Regions from separate parts of the Janthinobacterium sp. 13 genome, predicted to be linked through region 1. Evidence: riboswitches for the same ligand, from Rfam matches in the RefSeq annotation. Region 1 holds a riboswitch; the other holds the start of a gene.
What was found. A riboswitch is a leader RNA that binds a small molecule or an ion and turns the genes downstream of it on or off. The one in region 1 is predicted to bind thiamine pyrophosphate.
Positions count from the first base shown of each region.

Region 2: it holds a riboswitch for thiamine pyrophosphate, as region 1 does, so the genes downstream of both, thiC (phosphomethylpyrimidine synthase ThiC) here and CLU94_RS22130 (TonB-dependent siderophore receptor) in region 1, are expected to answer to the same signal.

Region 1 is NZ_PEEQ01000001.1:5,024,168-5,028,980, forward strand. Features, by position in the region: gene pnuC (nicotinamide riboside transporter PnuC) at 1-297, shown strand, start outside; gene CLU94_RS22125 (AAA family ATPase) at 297-845, shown strand; gene CLU94_RS22130 (TonB-dependent siderophore receptor) at 842-2,989, opposite strand; TPP riboswitch at 3,076-3,173, opposite strand; gene CLU94_RS22135 (iron-containing alcohol dehydrogenase) at 3,241-4,398, opposite strand; gene CLU94_RS22140 (ferritin family protein) at 4,541-4,813, shown strand, end outside.
Region 2 is NZ_PEEQ01000001.1:2,236,723-2,241,535, reverse strand. Features, by position in the region: gene CLU94_RS09825 (hybrid sensor histidine kinase/response regulator) at 1-270, shown strand, start outside; gene CLU94_RS09820 (response regulator) at 299-1,105, shown strand; gene CLU94_RS09815 (hypothetical protein) at 1,144-1,398, shown strand; TPP riboswitch at 1,507-1,622, shown strand; gene thiC (phosphomethylpyrimidine synthase ThiC) at 1,702-3,615, shown strand; gene thiS (sulfur carrier protein ThiS) at 3,636-3,839, shown strand; gene CLU94_RS09800 (thiazole synthase) at 3,865-4,659, shown strand; gene thiD (bifunctional hydroxymethylpyrimidine kinase/phosphomethylpyrimidine kinase) at 4,659-4,813, shown strand, end outside.

The DNA of each region.
Region 1 (4,813 bases):
CTGGTGGGCTTCCTGCTCATCGCCTGGCTGCTGACGACGACGGACACGGACGTGCCCCATGCGGACGGTTTCCTCACCGCAGGCAGCCTGGTGGGACAATTCCTGCTGTCGCGCAAGAAATTGGAAAACTGGATCGCCTGGATCATCGTCGACGTGCTGTACGTGTGGCTGTATGTGCACAAGGGCCTGACCCTGACGGCCGTGCTGTACGCGTTCTTCGTCGTGATGGCCGTCATCGGCTTGCTGGCGTGGAGAAAGTCGGCCCCGGCCGCGCCGAGCGCGATGGTCCTCAAGTGATGGAGCGTTGCGTGCGCGTGGCCATCCTGGGCGCGGAATCGTCGGGCAAGTCGACCCTGGCGGCGGCCCTGGCCGAGCGCCATGGCACGGTGTGGGTGCCCGAGTATTTACGCGAGTTTGTGGAAACGCAAGGCAGGGTGCCCGTCGCGGCGGATCAGTATGGTATTGCCCGCATGCAGCTGGAGCGGGAAAACGCGGCCGCCGCGCAGGCGCAGCAATTTTTATTTTGCGACACGACGCCGCTGATGACGGCCGTCTACAGCCGCCATTACTTCCATGGCGTCGATGCGCCGCTGGCCGCCCTGGCCGATGACTACCACTATGGCCTGACCCTGGTCACGGCGCCCGACAGCCCCTGGGTGGCCGACGGCTTGCAGCGCGAGTCGGAAGCCGTGCGCCAATTGATCTACCGCTACCTGCTCGATGAGCTCGACGCGCGCGGCATCGTCTACCACGTGCTGCGCGACAGCCTGGAGGCGCGCCTGGAACAGGCGGCGCCTTTGCTGCAGCAGGCGCTCGCTGCGGCGCCTGCCATTTCCCTCAATTAAAAGTCAAACTGCGCCGAGACCTTGAAGGTGCGGCTGGCGCCCGGATACAGATAGCCATCCGACTCCGGCGTCACGTCGCGCCAGTAGAACTTGTCAGCTACGTTGTTGACGGCGGCGCGCAGCACGGCGCGCGTGCCGGCGATGCGCGTGGCGTACGCGGCGCCCAGGTTGAACACGTTGTACGACGGCACGAAGGTCGTGTTGCTGTACTCAAACGCTTTCTTGCCCGCATATTCCCAGCTGCCATTCACGCTCAAGCCCGCCACCTGTTGCACGGCGTAATCCGCATGCACGGCCGCCTTGAAGGCCGGCACGTTGGGCACGCGCTTGCCGTCGAGGTCGGCATTGCCCGTGCCTGACTGCTGGCTGTTCAGGGCCGTCACGGATGCGCCCAGGCTCAGGCTGGACGATGCCTTTCCCTGGGCCGACAATTCCAGCCCCCGGTGCTGGGCCTGGCCCTCGCGCACGAAGTTATAGGCGGTGCTGTCGACGTACTGGTTGAATTCCAGGCCCTTGCGGATCTGGAACAGGCTGGCCGCCAGCATGAAGTCCGGCGTCACCTCCATCTTCACACCCAGTTCGACCTGCTTCGAGCGGCTGGGCGACAATTCCACGTTGGCATTGAGCGCCTTGCGGTCGGCCGTGCCGCCATGTTCCATGCCTTGCGAATAGGCCGCGTACACGGACAGATTGTCGAGCGGGGTGTAGACGAGCGAGACGTTGGGCAGCAGGAAATCGTGCTTGGCGCGGATTTCCGTATCGGCCTTGAGTACATACTGGTAGCCGTCGACATTGATATGGCGCAAGCCGCCATGCAGCTTCCAGTCCGGCGCCAGGCTGACGATGTCCTGCACGAAGACGGAGTTTTCCGTGTCCTTGCGCACCAGGCGCACGGGGCCTTGCACGCCCGTCGACATGTCGACGATCTGCGGGCGGTAGATGTTGCTCACGCCGGCCCAGTCGTACACGTACAGGCCGGCGCGGTCCTTGCGGCGGAAGGTCGAGACGCCGGCCGTGAATTCATGGCGCAGGGAACCGGTGGCGAACTTGCCCTGGATCATGGCTTGCGCGCTCAGCGGTTTTTTCGTCTCGCCCAGGCTGCGGTAGTCATACACGTCGAAGTCGCCATTGCCGCAGAAGCCGGGGTACAGGTCTTGCGCGCTGCAGCCATACGGGAAGGCCGTGTAGTCGTCGCGCTTGAACGAGTGCTGGTTGGCCGACAGGGTGGCATGCCAGTCGTCATTGAACGCGTACTGGAAGCGCAGGCCGAGATTGCTGGTGACGGTTTCCACGGGACGCGTCCACGGCTGCAGGTTGAGCATGGCGTCGGCGCTGATGCCGGTCGGCAAGGTTTTATTGTTCAGCAGCTGGAAGCCGGGCGCCGTCGCCTGCGCCTTGTCCTGGTAGTCGGCATCGATTTGCAGCAGGGCTTGCGGCGAAATCTGCCAGTCGAAGGCGCCGGAAATGAACTTGCGGTTGCCGTCCGCGCCCTTGATGTAGGAGCGCAGGCGCTCGGCGGCCACGTTGACGCGGTAACCGAAGCGCGTGTCTTCCAGGCGGCCGCCCAGGTCGATGGCGCCGTACACGGTGCCGCGCTCGCGCGTTTCCACGGTGACCGTGCGCAGCGGGGCGGCGGTGGGGCGCTTGACGATGAAGTCGATCACGCCGCCCGGCGCGGCCACGCCTGCCTGCAAGCCGGCCAGGCCCTTCAGCACTTCGATGCGTTCCTTGTTTTCCAGCGGGATTTGCGTGTCGCCAGGAATGGCCACGCCATCCTTGCGGTAGCTGGAATTGTTATCGAGCTTGAAGCCGCGGATGGAAAACTGTTCCGCATAGCCGACGGCGTTGTAGGCGTCGTTGATGCTGGTGTCGAGCTTGACTGCATCGCTGAGATTGCGGATCTGCAAGTCCTGCATGTCTTTTTGCGAAATGACGGTGACGGATGCCGGCGTCTGCAGCAGCGGCGCGTCGGAAAAGCCGCCCACGGAGGCGCGCTTGGCGGCCGGCGCCTTGCTGGCCGTGACGACGACTTCGGCCATGCTTTGCGCCTGCGGGTCGGCTGCGTCGGAAGCCAGGGCGGGCGCGGCAAACGCGTGCAGGATGGCCAGGGTCAAAACAGAAACGGATAAATTCGGTGTGGACATAGATTGCTCGTGGTTCAAGCCGTCTCTGGGAAAGAGCACGGCAGGCTGCTTGTTCGGCTGGCGCCAACGCAGGAGCTATCAAAGGAGGGAGGTACTTTGCGCTTTCCTTCGCTGGCATTATCCAGATCAGGTACGAAGGGTATCTCTCACCCGGATGACTGCTCCAGGACCCCTAGCGAAATGACAGCTTAGCATGAACCACGGCCAGCTGTCCCACCCGGCTGACCGTTTTACAACAGTGTGGTGCGAATCTACAAACTGAGTTCCAGCACCTTGCGGCTGACGGCGGGCGTCACTTCGCGCTGTTCGCCCAGGGCCGTCATGCCGTGCGCTTCCAGGGCGGACACGACGGCGTCCACGCTGGCGTGGTTGAGGCCGTAGTCGGCCAGGCGCGTCTTGACGCCCATGTGGCGGAAGAAGAATTCCGTGCGCGCGATGGCGGCTTCGATGCGGCCATCCTCGTCGCCGCCGTCCAGGCCCCACACGCGGGCCGCGTATTGCAGCAGCTTGGCGCGCTTGGCTTGTTTGCGCACGCGCAACATGCTGGGCAGGATGATGGCCAGGGTTTGCGCATGGTCGAGCTCGTACAAGGCCGTCAATTCGTGGCCGATGGCGTGCGTGGACCAGTCCTGCGGCACGCCCACGCCGATCAGGCCGTTCAAGGCCAGGGTGGCGCTCCACATCACGTTGGCACGCACGTCGTAGTCGTCCGGGTGCGACAGGGCTTTCGGGCCTTCTTCGATCAGCGTCAATAAAATGCCTTCGGCGAAGCGGTCTTGCACGGACGCGTTCACAGGGTAGGTCAAATACTGTTCCATCACATGCGCAAACGCATCGACGACGCCATTGCCCACCTGGCGCAGCGGCAAGGTGAATGTCTTCGACGGGTCCAGCACGGAGAATTTAGGATAGACCTTGCGGCTCATGAACGAGCGCTTTTCCTGCGTGGCCTTGCGCGTGATCACGGCCGAGCCATTCATTTCGGAACCCGTGGCCGGCAAGGTCAACACGGTGCCGAAGGGCAGGGCGGCTTCGACGATCTTGCCGCCTTTGGCCAGGATGTCCCACGCCACGCCTTCGTGCAGGGCGGCCGCGGCGATGAACTTGGTGCCATCGACCACGGAACCGCCGCCGACGGCCAGCAGGAAATCGATGCGCTCGCTTTTCACCATGGCCACGGCCTGCATCAGGGTTTCATAGCTGGGATTGGGTTCGATGCCGGCAAATTCCAGCACCGTATGGCCGGCCAGCGCCGCCTTGACTTCATCGTAGACGCCGTTCTGCTTGATGCTGCCGCCGCCATACGTCATGAGCACTCTGGCCTGGGGCGGGATCAGCGCCGTGATGGCGGCGATCTGGCCCTGGCCGAAAAGGATTTGCGTCGGATTGTAAAAGTCGAAATTGAACATGGGGCTCCTGCCGCTGAGGTTTAGGCTGTTGCTGAGCCATGATTATGGCCGAATGGGTGGAAACGTGCCGTGGACGCTTGAGCTTTTCGTCCGCGCGGTGGAGAATGCAGCCGATGTCACCACCACGCGAAAAGGAATGCGCATGACCACCGTCCCACTGGAAGAATCCGGCTTGCCGGCCACCGCGCTCGACATGCACCGCGCCATCGGCGCCACCATCGCCGCGCTGCAGGCGCTGGACTTGAACAGCCAGCGTTTCGAGGCGTGCACGGACCCGGAACTGCGCCGCGTGCTCGCGCATGCGGGCGACACCAGCCGCAAGGAAGCGGCCATGCTGCTCGAATGGATGCGCCGCCGCGACGCGCGCCTGGACACGGCCATGAAGGAAGCGCTGTTCAAGGCGGGGCCGATTGTT
Region 2 (4,813 bases), 2.8 Mb from region 1:
GACGTGATCTTGATGGATATCAACCTGCCCGGCATCAGCGGCTATGGCGCCCTGCATATCCTGCACGACGATCCGCTCACGAAACATATTCCCGTGATGGCCCTGTCGGCCAACGCCGTGCCGCGCGACATCGAAAAGGGCCTGGAAGCGGGCTTCTTCCGCTACCTGACCAAGCCGATCAAGGTCGTCGAATTCATGGATGCGCTCGACGTGGCCCTGCACCATGCGGCCGCGCACGGCCTGGCCGACGACACTCATGCAGTACGCTAATTCAGCATCTATTTTTAGGAATACCGCCATGCTTCAAGCCACCGAGATCCTGAACGCCAGCATCCTCATCGTCGATGACCAGGAGGCCAACGTCATGCTGCTGGAACAGGTGCTGCGCAATGCCGGCTATACGCGCATCACCTCCACCATGGACCCGCAAGCCGTGCGCGCGCTGCACCAGCAGCACCGCTACGACCTGATCCTGCTCGACTTGCAGATGCCGGAAATGGATGGTTTTGAAGTCATGGAAGGCTTGCGCGACCTCGAGGCGGGCAGCTATCTGCCCGTGCTGGTGATCACGGCCCAGCCGGGCCACAAGCTGCGCGCGCTGCAGGCGGGCGCCAAGGATTTCGTCAGCAAGCCCTTCGACCTGGTGGAAGTCAAGACGCGCATCCACAACATGCTGGAAGTGCGATTGCTGTACCAGAAGCTGGCCGAATACAACAAGTCGCTGGAACAGATGGTGGAAGTGCGCACGGCGGAGTTGCGCGAAAGCGAAGCGCGCTTCCAGCGCTTCACGGAACTGTCGTCCGACTGGTACTGGGAGCAGGATGCGCAGGGCAACTTGACGCGCTTTTCCGGCCCCGTGGCTGAAATGCTGGGTATCGGCAGCGAGGAAGAGCCGCAGCGCTGGAACGCGGCCGAACGCGCCTTGCTCGACGCCAAGATTGCCGCAAGGGAACCGTTTCTCGACTTTATCTACAGCCGCGCCAACCTCGACGGCAGCACGCAATACCTGCAGGTGAGCGGCGAACCGATGTTCGACACGGGCAGCCGCTTCATCGGCTACCGCGGCATCGGCCTCGATGTCACGGAGCGCCATCGCAGTGCCTGATTTATACTGGGCGCCATCGATACAGACCAGGAAAAATCATGACCGACAAATCTCCCTCCTACTGGTTCCCCGCCAAGACCTATGGCTGGGGCTGGGGCTTGCCCATCACCTGGCAGGGCTGGCTGGTGTTCCTGGTCGCGCTGGCGCTGTTCGCCTGCGGCGCCTTCCTGTTCCCCCCGCAAACCATGCTGGTCGGCTACATCGTCTATGAAGTGGCCATCGTTGCCGTGCTCATTTTCATCTGCCAGCTGAAGGGCGAACCGACCAGCTGGCGCTGGGGCAAGAAGAAATAAGCGCGCTGCCGTCTGTTGCAATGCAGCAGATGCGCAAAGACGACACCTGCAAGAAATCATCTGGCCACGCGGCGCGAACCGCGTATAATTGGCTCGCTGCCGCAAGGCGGCAAACGCTAGGGGTCCTGCCTTTCGCTGTGGAAACACGGTGCAAGCGCGGGTGAGAAATACCCTCCGAACCTGATCTGGATAATGCCAGCGAAGGGAAGCTTTAGGATGACTGCACCCCGCTTTTCCGCGTGCGCAATTCCGAACCTCCTTAGCTGGCTCCAGGCTTAAAAATAGTCTAGCCAAGGAGCCAAAATGAACGCCAACCCGAAATTCCTCTCCGCCACCGCCACGGTCGACGAAGCCGCCATCGCGCCGCTGCCCAATTCGCGCAAGATTTACGTGCAAGGCAGCCGTCCCGACATCCGCGTGCCCATGCGCGAGATCAGCCAGTCCGACACGGAAGCGTCGTTCGGCGGCGAAAAGAATCCGCCGATCTACGTCTACGACACATCCGGCCCGTACACGGACCCGGACGTGAACATCGACATCCGCTCCGGCCTCGATACGCCGCGCCTGCCATGGATCATGGAGCGTGCCGACACGGAAGAATTGCCCGGTCCCACTTCCGACTACGGCATCGCCCGCCTGGCGGACCCGAAGCTGGCCGAGCTGCGTTTCAATTTGCACCGCAAGCCGCGCCGCGCCATCGCCGGCAAGAACGTGACGCAGATGCATTACGCGCGCCAAGGCATCATCACGCCGGAAATGGAATTCGTCGCCATCCGCGAAAACATGCGCCGCCAGGAGTATTTGCGCGAGCTCAAGGCTTCCGGCCCCATGGGCGAGCGCCTGGCCGACCTGATGGGCCGCCAGCATCCGGGCCAGTCCTTCGGCGCCAGCATCCCGGTCGAAATCACGCCGGAATTCGTGCGCGAGGAAATCGCCCGCGGCCGCGCCATCATCCCCGCCAATATCAATCACCCGGAAGTGGAGCCGATGATTATCGGCCGCAATTTCCTGGTGAAAATCAATGCGAATATCGGCAATTCCGCCGTAACCTCTTCCATCGGCGAGGAAGTGGAAAAGATGACCTGGGCCATCCGCTGGGGCGGCGATAACGTGATGGACTTGTCGACCGGCAAGCACATCCACGAGACGCGCGAATGGATCGTGCGCAACAGCCCCGTGCCCATCGGCACCGTGCCCATCTACCAGGCGCTGGAAAAGGTCAATGGCAAGGCGGAAGATCTGACGTGGGAAATCTTCCGCGACACCCTGATCGAGCAGGCCGAGCAGGGCGTCGATTATTTCACCATCCACGCGGGCGTGCTGCTGCGCTATGTGCCGATGACAGCCAAGCGCCTGACGGGCATCGTTTCGCGCGGCGGCTCCATCATGGCGAAATGGTGTCTGGCGCACCACCAGGAATCGTTCCTCTACACGCATTTCGAAGAAATTTGCGAAATCATGAAGGCGTATGACGTGTCGTTCTCGCTGGGTGACGGCTTGCGCCCCGGCTCCATCTACGACGCCAACGACGAAGCGCAGCTGGGCGAACTGAAAACCCTGGGCGAGCTGACGCAAGTTGCCTGGAAGCACGACGTGCAAGTGATGATCGAAGGTCCGGGCCACGTGCCCATGCAATTGATCAAGGAAAACATGGACTTGCAGCTGGAACAGTGCGGCGAGGCGCCGTTCTACACCTTGGGGCCGCTGACGACGGATATCGCGCCCGGCTACGACCACATCACCTCGGGCATCGGCGCGGCCATGATCGGCTGGTATGGCACGGCCATGCTGTGTTACGTGACGCCGAAGGAACACCTGGGCTTGCCGAACAAGGCGGACGTCAAGGACGGCATCATCACGTACAAGATCGCCGCGCACGCGGCCGACCTGGCGAAAGGCCATCCGGGCGCGCAAATCCGCGACAACGCGCTGTCGAAAGCCCGTTTCGAATTCCGCTGGGACGACCAGTTCAACATCGGCCTGGACCCGGACAAGGCGCGCGAATTCCACGATGAAACCTTGCCCAAGGATTCGGCCAAGGTGGCGCATTTCTGCTCCATGTGCGGCCCGCATTTCTGCTCGATGAAGATCACGCAGGAAGTGCGCGAATACGCGGCCGGCATGGGCATCGCGGAAGACAAGGCGCTGCAGCAGGGGATGGAGGTGAAAGCCATCGAATTCATCAAGAACGGCGCCGAGCTGTACCGCAAGGTCTGAAGGAGGGCGTGATGACTGCATTGATCGACATCACGCTCAACGGCGCGCCGCACCAGGTGCCGCCGGGGCAAACCCTGGACCAATTGATCGCCGCGTTGTCGCTGGAAAACCAGGCGCTGGCGCTGGCCGTCAACCGCAGCGTCGTGCCGCGCAAGGCGTGGCACGACCGGGTCCTGGAAATTCAAGACCAGGTGGAAATCGTACGCGCGATTGGCGGCGGTTAAGTTGAGAATAGACAAGGAAACGCACATGAATACCGCAACAAACAACGACCTGCTGACCATCGCGGGAAAACAGTATCGATCGCGCCTGCTGGTGGGCAGCGGCAAGTACAAGGATTTGCCGCAGACGCGCGAGGCAACGGACGCGGCCGAGGCGCAGATCATCACGGTGGCGATCCGCAGGGTGAATATCGGGCAAGATCCGAACGCGCCCAGCCTGCTCGATTTCGTGCCGCCCGACCAGTACACGATTTTGCCGAACACGGCCGGCTGCTACAACGCCAAGGATGCCGTGTACACCCTGCAACTGGCGCGCGAACTCCTGGGCGGGCGCAATCTGGTGAAACTGGAAGTGCTGGGCGATGAAAAGACGCTGTTTCCGCACATGCCGGAAACCCTGGTCGCGGCCGAAGCGCTGGTCAAGGATGGCTTCGACGTGATGGTCTACTGCAGCGACGACCCCATCCAGGCGAAGATTCTGGAAGACATCGGCTGCGTGGCCGTCATGCCGCTGGCGTCACTGATCGGCTCGGGCATGGGCATCTTGAATCCGTGGAACTTGTCCTTGATCATAGACCAGGCGAAAGTGCCCGTGCTCGTCGATGCGGGCGTGGGCACGGCGTCGGACGCGGCCATCGCCATGGAACTCGGTTGCGATGGCGTGCTGATGAATACAGCGATTGCCGGCGCGCGCGACCCCGTGCGCATGGCGCATGCGATGAAGCTGGCTGTGCGGGCCGGGCGCGAAGCGTTTTTGGCGGGGCGCATGCCGCGCAAGTTCGCCGCCTCGCCTTCGTCGCCGATGGCGGGCCGGCTGGCGTGATGGCGCTGCAACGTCGCACCGTGCTCGTGTTTGCCGGCGCCGACCCGTCGGGCGGCGCCGGCATCGCCGCCGATATTCTAGCGATTGCGGCGCAGGGCGCGCATGCCTTGCCCGTCATCACGGCGCTGACGGTGCAGGACAACGACCGCGTGTT